Regions from separate parts of the Streptomyces sp. NPDC002446 genome, predicted to be linked through region 1. Evidence: riboswitches for the same ligand, from Rfam matches in the RefSeq annotation. Region 1 holds a riboswitch; each other region holds the start of a gene.
The links. A riboswitch is a leader RNA that binds a small molecule or an ion and turns the genes downstream of it on or off. The one in region 1 is predicted to bind cobalamin.
Positions count from the first base shown of each region.

Region 1 (6,349 bases):
CAGCGCCAGCAGCGCCGCCTGCCGGACGTCCTCCTCCAGGACGTCCGTACGTCCCGCCCACGCGGCCAGCGCGGTGGCGGTGCGCGCCATCACGATGTCCGCGCGCATCCCGTCGACCTCGAACGCGGCGCAGGTCGCGGCGATCTGACGGAGCGCCGCGTCCCCCAGCACCACGCTCGGCAGCAGCTCCCGCGCGGCGGCGATGCGCCCGCGCAGCCCCTCCTCCTCGGCCGCCCAGCGCGCCGCGAAGCCGGCCGGGTCGGCGTCGTACGCCAGCCGCCGCCGAACGACCTCGACCCGCTGATCGGGCTCCCGGGAGGCCGCGACCTCGACCGTGAGCCCGAACCGGTCCAGCAGCTGCGGCCGCAGCTCGCCCTCTTCGGGGTTCATGGTACCGACGAGCAGGAACCGGGCCGCGTGCCGTACGGAGACCCCCTCGCGCTCGACGTACGAGGAACCCATGGCGGCGGCGTCCAGCAGCAGGTCCACCAGGTGGTCGTGGAGGAGATTGACCTCGTCCACGTAGAGGATGCCGCGGTGGGCATCGGCAAGCAGCCCCGGTTCGAAGGCCTTCACGCCCTCCGAGAGCGCCCGCTCGATGTCCAGCGCGCCGACCAGGCGGTCCTCGGAGGCGCCGACGGGCAGCTCGACCATCCGCGTCGGGCGCTCCTCGGCGGCACCCGGCCCGTGCGGCCCGTCGGGGCACCCGGGGTCGGGGGCCGCGGGCGCGCAGGCGAAGCGGCAGCCGCCGATCACGTCGACGGACGGCATCAGCGCCGACAGCGCGCGGACCGCGGTGGACTTGGCGGTGCCCTTCTCGCCGCGCACCAGCACGCCGCCGACCGCGGGGCTCACCGCGTTCAGCAGCAGCGCCAGGCGCAGATCGTCCATTCCGACGACCGCGGTGAAGGGGTACTGCGGGGTCGTGTTGTGCGCCGTTGTCATGCCTTGTCATCCTCCACGTCGCCGGCCGGATCCGTCCCTTGCGTACCCCTCATGGCGCCCCCGGAGGCACGAACGGCAGCCCCTCCGGCACCCCCTTCTCGATCAGCCGCCACAACGCGTCCGTGTCCGCGTGCTCCTCGATCAGATCGCCCAGCCGGTCCAGCTGCTCCTCGCGCAGCGCCGCGAACCGGGTGTCCGGCGCGGGGACGAACGCGCGGCCCGCGTCCGCCGCCACCCGCCGCAGGAACGCCCGGCGGAAGCCGTCGCTCTCCAGCGAGCCGTGCCAGTGCGTGCCCCATACGGAGCCGACGCGGCAGCCGTCCAGGAACTCCTCTTCGCCACCAGTCACTTCGGCCACGCCGTGGTGGATCTCGTACCCCTCCACCGGCTCGCCGAGCGCCTCGCCGACCGGCCGCGCGAGCGTCTTGTCCGCCGCGAAGCGCACCCGTACCGGCAGCAGACCCAGCCCGTCGACCGTGCCCGCCTTCGACTCGACCTCGTCCTCGATGCGCTCGCCGAGCATCTGGAAGCCGCCGCAGATGCCCAGCACCGGGCGGCCCTCGGCGGCCCGCCGGGCGATCGCGTCCGCAAGGCCCCGCTCGCGCAGCCACTGCAGCGCCCGTACGGTGCCCCGCGTCCCCGGCAGCACCACCAGGTCCGCGTCGGCCAGCTCCTCGGCGCGGTCCACGAACCGCACCACCACGCCCGGTTCGGCGGCCAGCGCGTCCACGTCCGTGAAGTTCGACATCAGCGGTACGGCGCAGACCGCCACCCGCAGCACGTCCGCGCCGTGCGGGGGCGCCACCACGCTCTCGCGCACCGCGCCGCGCAGCGACACCCGCAGGCCGTCCTCCTCGTCGATGCCGAGCCCGTGCGCGAACGGCAGGACGCCCAGCGCCGGCCGGCCGGTGAGGCCGCGCAGCATCTCCAGCCCCGGCTCCAGCAGCGTCACATCGCCCCGGAACTTGTTGACGAGGTACCCCGCGACCAGCGCCTGGTCCTCCTTCGACAGCAGTGCGGTGGTGCCGAAGAAGGAGGCGAACACCCCGCCGCGGTCGATGTCCCCGACCACGACGACCGGGATCCGGGCTGCCCTGGCGATGCCCATGTTCACGATGTCGGTGCGCCGCAGATTGATCTCGGCGGGGCTGCCGGCGCCCTCGCAGATCACCGCGTCGTGCGTCCGCCGCAGCTCGGCCAGGCAGTCGGTGACGGTACCCAGCAACTGCTCCTGGCGCCCGGCGTGGTAGCCGCGGGCACTGAGCTCACCGACCGGCTTGCCCAGCAGCACCACCTGACTGCTGCGGTCGCCGCCCGGCTTGAGCAGGACGGGGTTCATCAGCGCGGTCGGCTCCATCCGCGCCGCGGCGGCCTGCATCGCCTGGGCCCGGCCGATCTCCGCGCCCTCGCGCGTGACGAACGAGTTCAGCGACATGTTCTGCGCCTTGAACGGCGCCACCTTGACGCCCTGCCGGACCAGCCAGCGGCAGATCCCCGCCGTCACCACGCTCTTGCCGGCGTCGGACGTCGTACCCGCCACCAGCAGACCACCGCCGACGCCCCCGCCGGACCCCGCCAACCGCCCGCTCACCGTTGCCTCCCGATCCCGCGCCGCAGCGCGCCCACCGCCAGCCGCCCCGCCACCGTCGTCGCCAGCGCCAGCACACTCACCCGGCGCGAGAGCCGCACCGCCCGCTCGATGTCGTCCACCGCGACCGGCCGTGCCCCGCCGTTGAGCACCGGGCGGTGCTCGACCCGCCCGCCGTACGCCAGCGTGCCGCCCAGCCGTACGCCCAGAGCACCCGCGAACGACGCCTCCACCGGGCCCGCGTTGGGGCTCGGGTGCGCACCGCCGTCCGCCCGCCAGGCCCGCAGCGCGCCGCGCCGGTCGGGACCGGCGAGCACGGTCAGTGCGGCGGTCAGCCGGGAGCCGGGCCAGCCGGCGAGGTCGTCGAGCCGGGCCGAGGCCCAGCCGAAGCGGCGGTGGCGCGGCGACTTGTGACCCACCATCGCGTCCAGGGTGTTGACGGCGCGGAACGCCACGAGACCGGGCACACCGCCCAACGCGCCCCACACCAGGGCGCCCACCACCGCGTCCGAGGTGTTCTCGGCGACCGACTCCACCACCGCGCGGGCCATCTGCCCGCCGTCCAGCGCCTGGGGATCGCGACCGCACAGATGCGGCAGCCGCTCCCGCGCCACGTCCAGATCCGCCGCCGCGAGCGCACCGCCGACGGCCCGTGCCTCGCGGCCCAGCGAGGTGCCGCCCAGCACGGCCCAGACCGTCGCCGCGGTCAGCGCGACCCGGGCGCCGCGGTGGCCTCCCACGGCGCGCTGGACCAGCGCGGCACCGGCGGCCGCACCGCCCGCGCACAGCACGGCGTGCGCCGCACCGTACCCGCGGTGGTCGCGCCACAGCCGGCGTTCCACGGCGCCCGCGGCCCGGCCGAACGCGGCCACCGGATGGCCGCGCCGCGGATCCGCCGCGATCAGATCGCCGAGGAAGCCGAGGACCGCGCCGCACGCATATCCCGCGTGTTCGCCGCGCATCGGGTCAGCCCGCCGTCAGGCCTCGAAGGGGCCCTGCGGCAGCGGGAAGTGGGGCTCTCGAACGGCGGCCGGGCATGGCGGTATGTCCTCACTCAGGGTCCGCGCCCTGGCTCGACGTGACGGCGACAAGAGTCTCCTGGCTCCCGGATCGGCGTGGCCTCCGGCCTTCCAGTCCTGTGTACGCGGTGCGGCGTACACGAGGCGGACCGTGGCCTTCGCTGGAGGAACGCTCCCCGGTGACAGTGGCGGGACCGCGCCGGATTCTCACCGGACTTCCTCATCTGTCGCCGATTGGCTCCGGCAGTCCACCACGCCCCGCGAATGCCCGTCAACTCACCCTTGACCTGCGACGCTGCCCCGTGGCAGGGGCTGTGGCACACGCCACAGGGTGGCAACGGCGTCACAGACGGTTGCCCCCGCACCTGATCCCACGTCACTATCGGGTGCACGGCGGCGAAGGGGCCGCCGGAAGGGGGCTGGGGGATGCCGGAGAGCGCCGGTCATCACGAGATCCGCATCAGGATCACGGGGACGAACAATCCGCAGCAGGACATCGACGACCTCCGCGCGTGGCTGGAGCGCGAACCCTGGCTGACCCGTCGGGAACACGCGTGGGAGCAGCGGCCGCGGCCCGCGCACGAGGCGGACGGCACGGACCCGGCCGCCGCACCCGGCCCGGCCGACATGGCCGTGGGCGTGGACGACCTGATCCTGGTGATCGTGGGTGCGGTCGCCGCCGAGGCCGCCAAGGGCCTCGGCATCGCCCTGCGGGAGTGGCTGCGGCGCCGCAAGGAGGAGCGGGCCGAGGGCGAGGTGCCCGCCGTCGACGTCGGCACGGGCGGCGAGCTGCACGCGGTCGGCGACACCGAACGCCCGGATCCCGGCAGCCCGGCGCATGAGGGCGGCAGCACCGGCGAGGGCTGACCCGGATGGTCGAATACGACGCGCGGGGAAAGATCAACCGCGCGGTGCTCATCGGTGTCCACGACTATGCGGCGCTGAGCGGTCTGCCGGCGGTGGAGGACAACGCCCCCGAGCTCCGGCGCGCGCTGACCGGCACCGATCTGTTCACCGCCGACGAGGTCACCGTCTGCCGCCCCGTGGAGCCGTGGGAGGTGGCGCAGGCGCTCAAGACCGCCGCCGACGAGGCGCGCGGTCTGCTGCTGGTGCACTTCTCCGGCCACGGCCGGGTCGGCAGCGACGGCGGCGATCTGCAGCTGATGGTCGGCGCCTCGGTGCCCCGGCAGAGCCACACCACCGTCTCCTGGCAGGACGCGGTGCTCTCCTGCCTGGACCACGCGCGGGCCGAGCGCATCGTGATCGTCCTGGAGTGCTGCTACGCCGGCAACGCCGACGGGGCCTTCCACTCCCTGCGCAAACCCGTGTCGCTGCTGATGGCCGCCCAGCCCAACCGCCGCATCTTCAGCGGCGAGGAGCCGGCCGGCGGCACCCTCTTCACCCGCGCCATGGTGCAGATCCTCGAACACGGCATCCCCGGCAGGCGTTTCGTCACCTTCGAGGACCTCCTGCGGGAGCTGCGCACCCGGCTCGCCGGCGAGCGGACCCCGATGGGCGACGTCTGGGAGCCCCGCTCCGCGAAGCAGAACACCGTCGACGACGTCATCCTGTCCTTCGCCACCCCCGAGGCCCGGCTGCCGACGCCGCCGCGGGTCCGGCTGCGCCGCTGGTTCAACCAGCACATCCGGCGCCGGCTGCGGCTCCTGCTCGCGCTGGGCACCGTCCTCGCACTCACCGCCGGCGTACTGGTCACCCTGAACGCGGTGCGCCCGCTGCCGGACTGCCCGCCGGCCCTCGAACTGCGGCTGCTCACCGCCCCGGAGGCCGAACCCGCCCTGCGCCAGGCCGCCTTCCGCTATGAGATGTCCGAGCTCAACACCCGCCCCCTGCAGGGCGAGAGCGATCTGCCCGGCGGCTGCCGGCGCGCCCAGATCACCGTCTACTCCGCCGCCAAGGACCAGGTCGACCAGGGCTTCGCCGCCGCCGACCGCTGGCAGGGCCAGGCCGGGGGCACCGGCCCGCCACCGCATGACTCCCCCGGCACCGACCCCCTCCACCGTCCGGGGCCGCAGCCCGATGTGTGGATCCCCGAATCCACCGCCGACTACGAACAGGCCCGCCGCGGCATGCCGTCGCACGGATCCCCGGCGGCCCTGCACAACACCGGCCCGGTGGCCTACAGTCCGCTGGTCGTCGGCATCCCGGCCGGCAAACGGCTGGACGACGTCGAACCCGTGGGCGCCTCCTGGCAGGAGCTGCTCACCGGCACCGACAGCGCGCACCGCGACCTCAGGCTGCTGCGCCCCAGTCCGGTGCTCTCCGGCACCGGGCTGCTGCACACCATCGGCCTCTACCTCGCCAACGACGGCTCGCACATCGACGCGTCCGGTGCCCCGGACCCGGCCCTCGCCGAGGGCGCCGAGCAGCGGCTCGCCGCCCCGGGCAGCCAGTACGCGGGCAGCACCGAGCTGCTGTGCTCGCTGCGCCCCGCCGCCGGCCGGGCCGCCCGCTCGGCGCCGCTGGTCTCCGAGAAGTCCCTCGCCGACTTCAACCTCGGCCATGCCCTCGGCAGTTGTCCCGCCCTGGCCGCCGCGCCGGCCCCCGGTGACCGCTACGCCGCCTACTACCCCCGGGGCGTCCCCGCCCTCGACCACCCGCTGATCCGGGTCGACTGGCAGGGCGCCGAGGACGCCACCCCCCGGCGGGCCGCCGCCGACCGCTTCGCCGGCTGGCTGCGCGCCCCGGACGGCGGCCGGCGCACGCTGACCGCACACGGCTACCGCGCGGTGCCGGGCAAGGACGGCGAGCAGCCCGCGCCCGCCGGGGACTCCCCGCT
Region 1 covers NZ_JBSFYC010000066.1:30,579-36,927, forward strand. The annotation lists gene ACWD6P_RS29210 (putative cobaltochelatase) at 1-945, opposite strand, end outside; gene ACWD6P_RS29215 (cobyric acid synthase) at 995-2,536, opposite strand; gene ACWD6P_RS29220 (cobalamin biosynthesis protein) at 2,533-3,495, opposite strand; cobalamin riboswitch at 3,625-3,774, opposite strand; gene ACWD6P_RS29225 (hypothetical protein) at 3,979-4,419, shown strand; gene ACWD6P_RS29230 (caspase family protein) at 4,425-6,349, shown strand, end outside.

Region 2 (6,349 bases), on a different contig from region 1:
TCGGCGGACGCCTCGTACGCGGCGAGCATGATCCGCTCGGAGATCCGGGTCGACAGCTCCCGCGCCTCGGGCGAGTCGAAGGGCAGCCGCAGCCGGAAGAAGACGTCCTGCAGGCCCATCAGGCCCAGACCGACCGGGCGCCAGCGGGAGTTGGAGGCCCCGGCCTGCTCGGTCGGGTAGAAGTTGATGTCCACGACGCGGTCGAGGAAGGTGACGGCGGTACGGACCGTGGCGTCCAGCCGCTCCCAGTCCATCGTGCCGTCCGCACCCAGGTGCGCGGCGAGGTTGACCGACCCCAGGTTGCAGACCGCGGTCTCCCCGTCGTCGGTCACCTCCAGGATCTCGGTGCACAGGTTGGAGGAGTGCACGACCTTGCCGGGCTCGGCGGTCTGGTTGGCGGTGCGGTTGGCGGCGTCCTTGAACGTCATCCAGCCGTTGCCGGTCTGCGCCAGGGTGCGCATCATCCGGGAGTACAGCACCCGGGCCGGGATCTGCTTGAGCGCCCGGCCGTCCGCCTCGGCCTTGCGGTACGCGGCGTCGAACTCGTCGCCCCACAGGTCCACCAGCTCCGGGACGTCCGAGGGGGAGAACAGCGACCAGTCGGCGTCCGCCTCCACCCGGCGCATGAACTCGTCCGGGATCCAGTGCGCGATGTTCAGGTTGTGGGTGCGGCGGGCCTCCTCACCGGTGTTGTCGCGCAGCTCCAGGAACTCCTCGATGTCCGCATGCCAGGTCTCCAGGTAGACACAGGCGGCGCCCTTGCGCCGGCCGCCCTGGTTCACGGCCGCGACCGAGGCGTCCAGGGTGCGCAGGAACGGCACGATGCCGTTGGAGTGCCCGTTGGTGCCGCGGATCAGCGAACCGCGGGCGCGGATGCGGGAGTACGACAGGCCGATGCCGCCGGCGTGCTTGGACAGCCGGGCCACCTGGTGGTACCGGTCGTAGATCGAGTCCAGCTCGTCCAGCGGGGAGTCCAGCAGATAGCAGGACGACATCTGCGGGTGGCGGGTGCCGGAGTTGAAGAGGGTGGGGGAGGAGGGGAGGTACGACAGCGAGCTGGTCAGGCGGTACAGCTCGGCGACGTCGTCCAGGGCGCGCTCCGAGTGGTCCTCGGCCAGGCCGCAGGCCACCCGCAGCAGGAAGTGCTGGGGCGTCTCGATGACCTGACGGGTGGTGGGGTGCCGCAGCAGGTAGCGCGAGTGCAGGGTGCGCAGCCCGAAGTATCCGAAGCGGTCGTCGGCACCGTCGGCGAGCGCCTTGTCGACCAGCGCGTCCAGCCGGGCGGCGTGGGCCCGTACGAACTCCGCGGTCTCGTCGGCGATCAGCCCCTCGCGGTGGCCGACCTCGATGGAGGCGGAGAAGGCGACCGCCCCCTGTTCGGCCGCCTCCTCCGAGATCGCGAGGGTGAGCAGCCGCGCGGCGAGCTTGGAGTACTGCGGCTCGTCACCGATCAGGCCGGCCGCGGCGTCGATGGCCAGCGACCGCAGTTCGGCCCCGCCTGCGCCCTCGTACCTGCCGCGCAGGGCGGCGGCGGCCACCTTGCCGGGGTCGGTCGCGGTCAGGTCCTCGGTCAGCGCGGTCAGGGTGCGCAGCAGCGCAACGCCCGGACCGTCCTGCCCGTCCTCGCCCGGCCCGCCGACGGGGGCGGCAGGCGTGGTCACCGCAGGCTGCACGACCTCGGCGTCTGACGCGGGTTCCGTTGGCGCGATGGTCACGTGATGCTCTCCCTCACTCGGCGGGGGCCGGAGGGGCGGGGCGCGACGGGCGCACGCGCGCATGCGGCACCCCGTGACGGAATGGGGTGCGCGGGCACACCGCGCGGCGTCCACCGGCCCAGCCCTCGGGGCCCGGACGTATCGACGTCCGCACCGATGGCGGTGCGGGCGTACCGTCGGCAGGTCCTCGGACTTCACGGGCGCGCGGCAGAGCCGTCATCAGGCCACTGGGCGCGCTCCTACACCGTTGCGGGACAGTTCCGGATTCCCACCGGATTCCCCTGCGGCGACAGCGAGGACGAGCATACATCTTGTGCCGCACCCCGTACGCACCCCCACATCTTGTGTCGCCGCCTCATACCACTCCGACACGTGTGCGAAGCGCCAGGGGGTGCGGCCGGGCCCGGAACGGCTCCGGGGCCGGGCCCGGCGCGCCCTTCAGGCCAATTCCCGGGCGAACGCCCAGAGCATGACGCCCGGTACGGGCTCCCAGTCCCGCTCCTCGGCGCGCTCGAACCCCAGCCGCCGGTAGAGCCGGTGCGCGGGCCGCACATGGCGCGGACTGGACAGCACCATGCCGTGCAGCCCGAGCACCCGCGCCCGCTCCAGACATGCCGCCACCAACGCCTCCCCGACTCCCCGCCCGCGCCCCTCGGACGCCACCGCCAGCATCCGGAACTCCCCCTCCCCGGGCCGCGCCAGCTCCGCGTACGGACTCCCGTACGCGCTGAAGGTGACCGTCCCCACCACCCGCTCGCCCGGCCCCTCCACGGCCACCAGCACATCCGCCTGCTCCGCCCGCTCGGCCACCTCCCGCAGCTTCGCCGCGTACGTGTCGCCCTCCCCGGCCACCAGCAGCCCATCGGCCAGATAGACCGCCACCAGCAACTCGCCGACCACACCGAACTCCGCCTGGCGCACGGGCCTGATCGTGATGTCCATGGGGTCCAGTGTGGGGGTGGGTTGATGGCGGGGTGGGTGTCAGTGGCCCTCGCTATCGTCGGGAGCACGCCCCAGCTCAGCTCGGCAGCGAAAGGAGAAGGTCTCATGACCGATTCCGCCGACCGGCCCTACCGCACGCTCACCGAGTACTTCGAAGAGGCCGCTCGGATACTCGCTCGCGCGGACGAGCGTCCGAGGCTGGAGCTCATCGAGGAAATGGTCAGCAGCAAAGCCGGACCCGACGGGAACCACGGACGGATCATCGCGTGGCTTACCCGCCTCTTCCTGCGGCGTCGGCCCGAACTCTGGCTCTCGGCCTCCCAGGGCCTGAAGGTGCAGTCCGGCCGCGATGGACGCGCCTGCCCGGACGGTCTGCTCGCGCACAGCGGGGCTTTCGTGGGCCAAGGGGAATGGGTGGATCCTGAACCGGCGTTGATGGTCGTCGAGATCACCTCGTACGACCCCGGAGCCGACCACCGTGCCCGGGTGCAGAAGCCCCGTGCCTATGCGGAGGCCGGCATCCCGCTGTATCTGCTGATCGAGCGGGAAGAACGTCAGCTCACGCTGCACAGCGAGCCGGATGCCTCCCGCTACGAGGACGTCCTCACCGTCGCGTTCGGCAAGGCGCTTCACCTGCCCGCCCCCGTGGACATCACTCTGGAAACGGAGCCGCTCAAAGACTGGGCCGCCGCACCCCGGAGGGATGCGGCGGCCCGCAGCCGAGCGTGATCCGGCGCCTCAGTGCCCCGCCGGTGCCCCCGCCGTAGCCGGTGGCAGATCGGCCGAGACGCCCTTGTCGCCGGCGTCCGCGGTGTAGTCGGCGGGGCTGGTCTCGTCGACGCCCTCAGGGGCCTTGGCGGCCTTCAGGGCGAAGGTGAGCACCACCGTCACCACGACGTTCAGGACGAAGGCGGTCAGGCCGATGTAGCCGATCTCGCCGATGCCGGGGATCTCGGCGGACGATCCGCCGAAGTGCTTCTGGGTCGGGCTGGCGACGCCGTAGGCCGCGAGCGTGCCGTAGAGCATGCCGACCGCCCAGCCGGCCAGCAGCGCCCAGCGGTGGAACCAGCGGGTGAACAGGCCGCCCACCAGGGACGGCATGGTCTGCAGGATCCAGATGCCGCCCAGCAGCTGGAAGTTGATCGCGACGGTCTTGTCCATGGTGAGGACGAAGACCAGGGCGCCGACCTTGACCAGCAGGGAGACGAGCTTGGCGACCTTGTGCTCCTGCTCGGGCGTGGCGTCCCGCTTGAGGAAGTCCTTGTAGACGTTGCGGGTGAAGAGGTTGGCCGCGGCGATGGACATGATCGCCGCCGGGACGAGTGCGCCGATGCCGATCGCGGCGAAGGCGACGCCGGAGAACCAGCTCGGGAACATGTCCTCGAACAGCTGGGGGATGGCCAGCTGCGGGTTGCCCTGGATGTCCGTACCGGCCTTGATCGCCATGAAGCCGAGCAGCGCCAGGAGGCCCAGCATCAGGGAGTAGAGGGGCAGGATCGTGGTGTTGCGGCGGATGACGTTGCGGCTGCGCGAGGAGAGCGTGGCGGTGATCGAGTGCGGGTACATGAAGAGCGCCAGGGCCGAGCCGAGCGCCAGCGTCGCGTACGTCCACTGCTTGGCGGGCCCGCTGGTCAGCTCGCCGCGCGGCTGGCCGGGAACGGCGCCGGGCTCGGCGAACGCCTTGCCCGCCGCGTCGAAGATTCCCTCGAATCCGCCCAGCTTGATCGGGATGTAGACGATCGCCACGGCGATGACCAGATAGATCAGGCCATCCTTGACGAAGGCGATCAGGGCCGGGGCGCGCAGGCCGGAGGAGTAGGTGTAGGCCGCCAGGACCGCGAAGGCGATCAGCAGCGGCAGGTCCTTGACGAACCAGTTGGTGTGCTCGCCGCCGCCGACGCCCATCACGTCCAGCACGGCCTGGATACCGACCAGTTGGAGCGCGATGTAGGGCATCGTCGCGAGGATGCCGGTCAGCGCCACGGCCAGCGACAGGCCCCTGGACCCGAAGCGGCCGCGGACGAAGTCGGAGGTGGTGACGTACCCGTGCTTGTGCGAGACCGACCACAGGCGCGGGAGGAAGGTGAAGATGAGGGGGTAGACCAGGATCGTGTACGGGACGGCGAAGAAGCCGGCCGCGCCCGCCGCGTAGATCGCCGCCGGTACGGCCACGAACGTGTAGGCGGTGTAGAGGTCGCCGCCCAGCAGGAACCACGTCACCCAGGTGCCGAAGCTGCGGCCGCCCAGGCCCCATTCGTCGAGGTTGGCGGACTCCTCGGCCTTGCGCCAGCGGGCGGCCAGGAACCCCATGACCGTCACGGCGAGGAAGAAGAAGACGAAGACGGCGAGCGCCACGCCGTTGACGCCCTGGGTCGAGGAGGCGGCGAGCGGGGCAGAGGTGCCCGGTGCGGTCATGGCGTACGTCACTGGTCCGCACCCCCCTTGCGGGCGCGCTGCTCACGCTGCACGAGCTTGTAGGCGACCGTCGTCAGCGCGGTCGAGATGAGCACCCACAGCATCTGGTACCAGTAGAAGAACGGGATCCCGATGAGCGTCGGCTCCATCCGGGCGTACGAACTCACCCACAGCATCGCCACGAACGGAGCGAGCAGGCACAGTCCGGCCACCACACGCGTCGGTGTGACGACTTGTCTGCTGGCGGGGGATTCGGCTGGCTCTGGCATCGGCGTGGCTCCGTCCGTGGCGATCTCCTGTGCGATGGGCTGGAAATCTATGGCAGGGCCGTGGCGCGCGTCACTAGGTGTCCGCATATCGGTATGACAAATCCGAGCGGGCGCCGCGGTCCGCGGCCGCAGTTCACTCCGCGGGACGCTGCAGCCGGGCCACGCTGTGTCTTCCCGGGGGATAACCCCCGGACCCCCAGCCGCGTCCGGGCCGGCCCCCGTCAGTCCGCCGCGGGCCGCTGCAGCCTGGCCACGCTGTGTCTTCCCGGGGGGTAACCCCCGGACCCCCAGCCGCGTCCGGGCCGGCCCCCGTCAGTCCGCCGCGGGACGCTGCAGCCTGGCCACGAACTTGTAGCGGTCGCCGCGGTAGACCGAGCGCACCCACTCCACCGGTCGGCCCAGGGCGTCGAGCGAGTGCCGCGAGAGCATCAGCATCGGCAGGCCCACGTCGGTGCCCAGCAGACCGGCCTCGCGGGGGGTGGCCAGCGAGGTCTCGATGGTCTCCTCGGCCTCCGCGAGGCGTACGTCGTACACCTCGGCCAGCGCGGTGTAGAGGGAGGTGTACTTGACGAGGTTGCGGCGCAGCGCCGGGAAGCGCTTCGCCGACAGATGGGTGGTCTCGATGGCCATCGGCTCCCCGCTGGCCAGCCGCAGCCGTTCGATGCGCAGCACCCGGCCGCCGGGGACGATGTCCAGCAGGCCGGCCAGCCGGTCGTCGGCGGTGACATAGCCGATGTCCAGCAGCTGGGAGGTCGGCTCCAGGCCCTGGGCCCGCATGTCCTCCGTGTAGGAGGTCAGTTGCAGCGCCTGGGAGACCTTGGGCTTGGCCACGAACGTGCCCTTGCCCTGGATGCGTTCCAGCCGGCCCTCGACGACCAGCTCCTGCAGCGCCTGGCGCACCGTCGTACGGGAGGTGTCGAACTCCGCGGCGAGGGTGCGCTCGGGCGGTACCGGGGTGCCGGGCGGCAGGGTCTCGGTGATCTCCAGCAAGTGCCGCTTGAGGCGGTA
Region 2 covers NZ_JBSFYC010000045.1:5,490-11,838, reverse strand. The annotation lists gene ACWD6P_RS23880 (ribonucleoside-diphosphate reductase subunit alpha) at 1-1,715, opposite strand, end outside; cobalamin riboswitch at 1,877-2,027, opposite strand; gene ACWD6P_RS23875 (GNAT family N-acetyltransferase) at 2,154-2,657, opposite strand; gene ACWD6P_RS23870 (Uma2 family endonuclease) at 2,763-3,386, shown strand; gene mctP (monocarboxylate uptake permease MctP) at 3,396-5,072, opposite strand; gene ACWD6P_RS23860 (DUF3311 domain-containing protein) at 5,081-5,341, opposite strand; gene ACWD6P_RS23855 (GntR family transcriptional regulator) at 5,654-6,349, opposite strand, start outside.
Region 2: linked by a shared signal. The riboswitch ahead of ACWD6P_RS23880 (ribonucleoside-diphosphate reductase subunit alpha) and the one ahead of ACWD6P_RS29220 (cobalamin biosynthesis protein) in region 1 are both predicted to bind cobalamin.

Region 3 (6,349 bases), on a different contig from region 1:
CCATCTGGCGCCGCTCCGGGAGGCGCGCGCCAACGGGGGCGGCCGCGGAGTGCCCGGCCAACGGGCCGCGCTGCCGGACCGTGGGATCGACCCCGGTGAGCTGATCGACCTGCCGGGGCGCCGGCTGCGCGCCATCTGGACGCCGGGGCACACGCCGGGGCATGTGTGCCTCCACCTGGAGGAGAGGCATCCGGGAGCGGGTCGCCGTCCGGCGGAGGAGGAGCGGCCGGCGGGCGAGAACCGTCCGGCGGAGGAGGGGCGGCCGGGCGGGCGGGCTCGCGGCTTCGGGCGGCTCTTCTCCGGCGACCACCTCCTGCCCGGCATCACCCCGCACATCGGCCTGTACGAGGACCCGGACGACGCCACGGAGACCGACCCCCTGGGCGACTACCTCGCCTCCCTCGAACGCATCGGCCGGCTCGCCCCCGCCGAGGTGCTCCCCGCCCACCAGCACGCCTTCAGCGACGCGGGCGCACGCGTACGCGAGCTCATCGCTCACCACGAAGAGCGGCTCTCCGGACTGAGAGCACTGCTCCGCGAACCGCTCACCCCCTGGCAGCTCGCCGTGGCCATGGAGTGGAACCGCCCCTGGGAACGGATCCCCTACGCCTCCCGGAACATCGCCCTCTCGGAGGCCGAGGCGCATCTGCGCCACCTGGTGAAGCGGGGGGTTGCGGAGCGGGTACCGGGCTCCGACCCGGCGGCCTACCAGGCGGTGTGACGCGCCGGGGGGCGCGCGGCACACGGGCCGCGCAGGGCGCCTGCCGCCTCCCCCGTCCGTACGCGCGGGCGAGCCCGGGCCGGGCGCCGGTTAAGGTGTCCGGGACAACTTCATCCGTACCCGATCGGGGGAAGCCGGTGGAAATCCGGCGCTGACCCGCAACCGTGAGGACGGCCGTCCAGGCAGCACGCCGACGGCCGTACGAGCCGGAGCACCCGGTGGGGCACGACCAAGGCTCCCGCCACCGGAACCGCCGCCGCTGCGGACGGCCGGTGCGCGGCACCGTCGAGGTATACGGAGCTGAGCCCGGTGCCACCGCGCCCGATCGCAGGATCGGCGTCCGGCGGTCGGCCGAGCGCGGCTGCGTACCACCGCCGCGACCCGACCCGAGAGGCACCGACCCGATGGCCCCCATGGCTCCCCAGGCCCCTTCGACGCACTCCGTCGCCTTGGTGGCGCGCCGCGCCGCCATGGCGCTGGCGGCCGCGGCGGTGCTGGGCGCGGCCGCGGCCCCGGCCGCGTTCGCGACCCCCGCGGCCGGCCCGTCGGCGTCCCCCAAGAAGCTGCCCGACGGGCTCTACGGCACCAAGGACCCGCAGTACGACGGTGTGTGGCGGCAGTCGCTCGCGCTGCTGGCGCAGGACACGGTCGGTGTACGGCCGGCGGCCTCGGCCGTGGACTGGCTGGTCGGCCAGCAGTGTGCGGACGGCTCGTTCACCGCCTTCCGCGCCGAGCCGGCCAAGCCCTGCGATGCCAAGGCGATGCGGGACACCAACCAGACGGCCGCCGCCGTACAGGCGCTGGCCGCGCTCGGCGGGCACGGCGAGACCGTCAAGAAGGCCGTGAGCTGGCTGAAGTCGGTGCAGAACGAGGACGGTGGCTGGAGCTCGATGGCCGGCTCGGCCAGCGACGCCAACTCCACCTCCGTCGTCATCGGCGCGCTCACGGCGGCCGGTGAGAAGCCGGAGTCGGTCACCTCGAAGAAGGGCGGCAAGACCCCCTACGAGGCGCTGCTCACCTTCCAGCTGGGCTGCGCCCCGAAGGAGGGCGAGCGCGGTGCGTTCACCTTCCAGCTCAAGGGCGCGGCGCCGAACGCGGACGCCACCGCGGCCGCCGTGACCGGCGCACTGGGCAAGGGCTTTGTCGTGGCGCCGGCCGACAAGGGTGCGGACACCCCCGTCAAGCCGCTGACCTGCAAGGACAGCAAGCAGCCGAAGGCCGCCGAGCCGCAGCAGGCCGCGGACGGCGGCGCCGCCTACCTCGTCGCCCAGCTGGAGGCGAACGGGCAGCATCTGCTCTCCGCGATGCCGGGCCAGGAGAAGCAGCCCGATGTCGGAAACACCGCCGATGCCGTGGTGGCGCTGGCGGCCGGGGCGCACGGCGCCGCGGCCCACAAGCCGCTGCAGTGGCTGGAGAAGAACGCGGCGGACTGGGCCGAGCAGAGCGGCCCCGCCGCCTACGCCCAGCTGGTGCTCGCCGCGCACGCCACCGGCACCGACCCGCGCTCCTTCGGGGGCACCGACCTGGTGGCCGCGCTGAACAAGACGGGGCCCAAGCCGGCCGGTACCGCGAAGCCGTCGGCGGAGCACACCAAGGACGCCGAGGAGACCGACGGCGGCATCAGCGTGTGGTGGGTCATCGGCGTCGGGCTGGCCGTCGGCGCCGGCATCGGCTTCCTGCTGAGCGGCCGTAAGAAGAAGAACGAGCTCTGATGGGGCGCATGCGGCGGATTCGGCTGATGCGGCGTAGCCGACTCATGCGGTGGGGCAGGGTCGCCGGCACGCTGCTGCTGGCCGGCACGGTCACCGGGCTGACCGCCGGGCCGGCCCAGGCGCAGGAGTACCGCTACTGGTCCTTCTGGGACGGCAAGAGCGGCGGCTCCTGGGCGTACGCCACCCAGGGGCCGGGCACCGCGCGGCCCGCGGACGGCGCGGTCGAGGGGTTCCGCTTCACCGTCAGCGCCGACTCCGCCGCGGCCGGCAAGCCGCGCGCGGCCGCCGACTTCGACGCGATCTGCCGCGATACGCCCGCCAAGGAGGGCCGCAAGCGGATCGGCATCGTCATCGACTTCGGCACCGCCGCCGAAGCGCCCCGCGGCGATCGGCCGCCGAAGGCCCGCACGGAGTGCGCCCAGGTGTCCGAGGACGCCTCGGCGGGCGAGGCGCTGGCCGCGGTCGCCCGGCCGCTGCGCTATGACTCCAACGCGCTGCTGTGCGCCATCGCCGGATACCCGAAGTCGGGGTGCGCGGACCAGCTCAGCGGCTCGGAGGGGTCGGGCGAGCAGGACGGGTCGAAGGGGGCGGACGCGTCGAAGGGCGCCGGTTCCGCCGGCTCGTCGGCTTCGGGCGCGGCAGGGAACGGCGAGCGGGGTGCCGACGGGGGCAGCGCGGGCTCCGGTGACGGCGGGCCGTCCGCCGGGCTGCTCGTCGGTGGCGGCGCCGTCGTCGTACTGGGCGCGGCGGCCGTATGGCAGGCCCGCCGCCGGCGCGGATGAGCGCCCCGCAGGCGACCCGTACCACCGCGCTGCACGCCGGCGCCTGGTGGCTGTGGGCGCTCGGCCTGGCCACCGCGGCCTCCCGTACCACCAACCCGTTGCTGCTCGGGCTGCTGGTGGGAGTGGCCGGCTATGTCGTCGCGGCACGCCGTACGGACGCGCCCTGGGCCCGCTCGCACGGCGCGTTCGTCAGGCTCGGCCTGGTCGTGATCGCCATCCGGCTGGTCTTCGCCTTCGTGCTCGGCTCGCCCATCCCGGGGACGCACACCCTGGTGACACTGCCCGAAGTACCGCTGCCCGACTGGGCGAAGGGCGTCCGCATCGGCGGCCGGGTCACGGCGGAGGGCATGGTCTTCGCGCTCTACGACGGGCTGAAGCTGGCCACCCTCCTCATCTGCATCGGCGCCGCCAACGCGCTGGCCAACCCGTCGCGGCTGCTGAAGTCGCTGCCCGGTGCGCTGTACGAGGCGGGCGTGGCGGTCGTCGTCGCCATGACCTTCGCACCGAACCTGGTCGCCGACGTCCAGCGGCTGCGCGCCGCCCGACGGCTGCGCGGCCGGCCCGACCGCGGCGTCAAGGCACTGCTCCAGGTCGGCCTGCCGGTGCTGGAGGGCGCGCTGGAGCGCTCGGTGGCACTGGCCTCGGCCATGGACGCCCGCGGCTACGGCCGCAGCGCGCGCGTACCGCGCGCCGTACGGCACACCACCTCCGCCCTCACCCTCGGCGGTCTGCTCGGCATCTGCGCCGGCACCTACGGCCTGCTCGGCGACACCGGGGCCGGCTACGGGCTGCCGCTGCTCCTCGCCGGGCTGGCCGCGGCCCTGGCCGGACTGTGGCTCGGCGGGCGCCGGTCCCTGCGCACCCGCTACCGGCCCGAACGCTGGGGCCTGCGGGCCTGGCTCGTCGCAGGCTCCGGCATCGCCGTGGCCGCCCTGATGATCTGCGCGAACACCTACGCCACGGCCGCCCTCCACCCACCGGCCGTCCCTCTCACGGCTCCCGTACTTCCGCTCTGGCCGGCGGCGTCCGTGCTGGTGGGGCTGCTCCCGGCGCTGGTGGCACCGGTGCCGGCGGCACGGGCGTCGGAGGGGGCACGGCGCCGGGCCGGGCCGCGGGGCGCCGAGCGGGGTGGCCGTCATGGCGACGCCCACGGCGAGGGCCGCGTTGAGGGCGGTGCTGCGGGCCGCATGCACTCCGACGATCCCCATCCGCGCAAGAAGGAGCCGACCCAGTGATCCGGTTCGAGCAGGTCTCGGTCACCTACGGCGACGCCACGGCGCCCGCCGTCCAGGGCATCGACCTGACGATCCCCGAGGGCGAACTGTGCCTCCTGATCGGCCCCTCCGGCGTCGGCAAGTCCACCGTCCTGAACGCCGTCTGCGGACTCGTGCCCCACTTCACCGGCGGCACCCTGCACGGCCGCGTCACCGTCGACGGCCGCGACACCCGCACCCACAAGCCGCGCGAACTCGCCGATGTCGTCGGCACCGTGGGCCAGGACCCACGGGCGCACTTCGTCACCGACACCGTCGAGGACGAACTCGCCTACGGTATGGAATCCCTCGGCCTCGCCCCCGAGGTGATGCGCCGCCGCGTCGAGGAAACCCTGGACCTGCTGGGCCTGGCCGACCTGCGCGACCGCGCCATCACCACCCTCTCGGGCGGCCAGATGCAACGGGTGGCGATCGGCTCGGTCCTCACCACCCACCCCAAGGTGCTGGTGCTCGACGAGCCGACCTCGGCCCTCGACCCGGCCGCCGCCGAAGAGGTGCTCTCCGTACTCCAGCGCCTGGTCCACGACCTCGGCACGACCGTCCTGCTGGCCGAACACCGCCTGGAGCGCGTCGTCCAATACGCCGACCAGGTCATTCTCCTCCCCTCCCCCGGCGCCGCGCCCCTCATGGGCGCCCCCGCCGACATCATGTCCGTCTCCTCCGTCCATCCCCCGGTAGTGGCCCTCGGCCGCCTGGCCCACTGGTCCCCCCTCCCCCTCACTGTCCGCGACGCCCGCCGCAAGGCCGCCCCTCTCCGCGAACGCCTGACGGGCGTCACCCCGCCGCCTCCGCGCACCCCGGACGGCTCTGGCGCACAAGCCGGGGACGGTGCCGTCGTGGCGGCGGTCTCCGGGCTGGGTGTCCGCCGGGGCCGGATCGATGCGCTGTACCAGGTGGACCTGAGCGTCCGGGCCGGTGAGACCGTTGCGCTGATGGGGCGCAACGGTGCGGGGAAGTCCACACTCCTCGGCACCCTCGTCGGGATGCACCAGCCGTCCTCCGGGACGGTGAGCGTGGGCGGCGCCACTCCGCACCGCACCCGTCCCCGCACCCTTCTGCGGCACGTCGGTCTGGTGCCGCAGGAACCCCGCGATCTCCTCTACGCGGACACCGTCGCCGCCGAGTGCGCCGCGGCGGACCAGGACGCGGACGCCCCCGCCGGCAGCTGCCGGGCCCTGGTATCCCGACTGCTGCCCGATGTCCCGGACTCCGTCCACCCCCGTGATCTCTCCGAGGGCCAACGCCTGGCGCTCGCCCTCGCCGTCGTACTGACCGCCCGTCCTCCACTGCTCCTCCTCGACGAGCCCACCCGTGGCCTGGACTACGCCGCCAAGGCCCGCCTGGTCGAAGTACTGCGCACACTGGCTGCCGAGGGCCACGCCATCGTCCTGGCCACTCATGATGTGGAACTCGCCGCCGAACTGGCGCACCGCGTCGTGATCCTCGCGGACGGTGAGGTCGTCGCCGACGGTCCCACCGACGAGGTTGTCGTGTCCTCTCCTTCCTTTGCTCCACAGGTCGCGAAGGTCCTCGCTCCACTGCCCTGGCTGACGGTTCCTCAGGTGGCCCGCGCTCTGGAGACGGAGACGACCGGATGAGCCGGATGAGTACGCGTCGCTCACCGCTCCCGGACGGCACCGGCCCCCGCTCAGCCTCCGGCCGCCGCCTGAACCGCGGGGCCCGTGCCGTACGCCTCGGGCCCCGTTCCATCGCCGCGCTGGCGCTGGTCTCGGCCATCGGCGTGATGGCCTTCGGCTGGCCGCTGCTCGCCGACTCCGCCTCCGGGCTCGCCCATTCCAAGGACGCGCCCTGGCTGTTCGCCGCGCTGCTGCCCATGCTGCTCGCCGTTGTCGTCGCGAC
Region 3 covers NZ_JBSFYC010000031.1:8,392-14,740, reverse strand. The annotation lists gene ACWD6P_RS19085 (MBL fold metallo-hydrolase) at 1-721, shown strand, start outside; cobalamin riboswitch at 811-958, shown strand; gene ACWD6P_RS19080 (prenyltransferase/squalene oxidase repeat-containing protein) at 1,126-2,433, shown strand; gene ACWD6P_RS19075 (SCO2322 family protein) at 2,478-3,215, shown strand; gene ACWD6P_RS19070 (energy-coupling factor transporter transmembrane component T) at 3,188-4,450, shown strand; gene ACWD6P_RS19065 (ABC transporter ATP-binding protein) at 4,447-6,087, shown strand; gene ACWD6P_RS19060 (ECF transporter S component) at 6,093-6,349, shown strand, end outside.
Region 3: linked by a shared signal. The riboswitch ahead of ACWD6P_RS19080 (prenyltransferase/squalene oxidase repeat-containing protein) and the one ahead of ACWD6P_RS29220 (cobalamin biosynthesis protein) in region 1 are both predicted to bind cobalamin.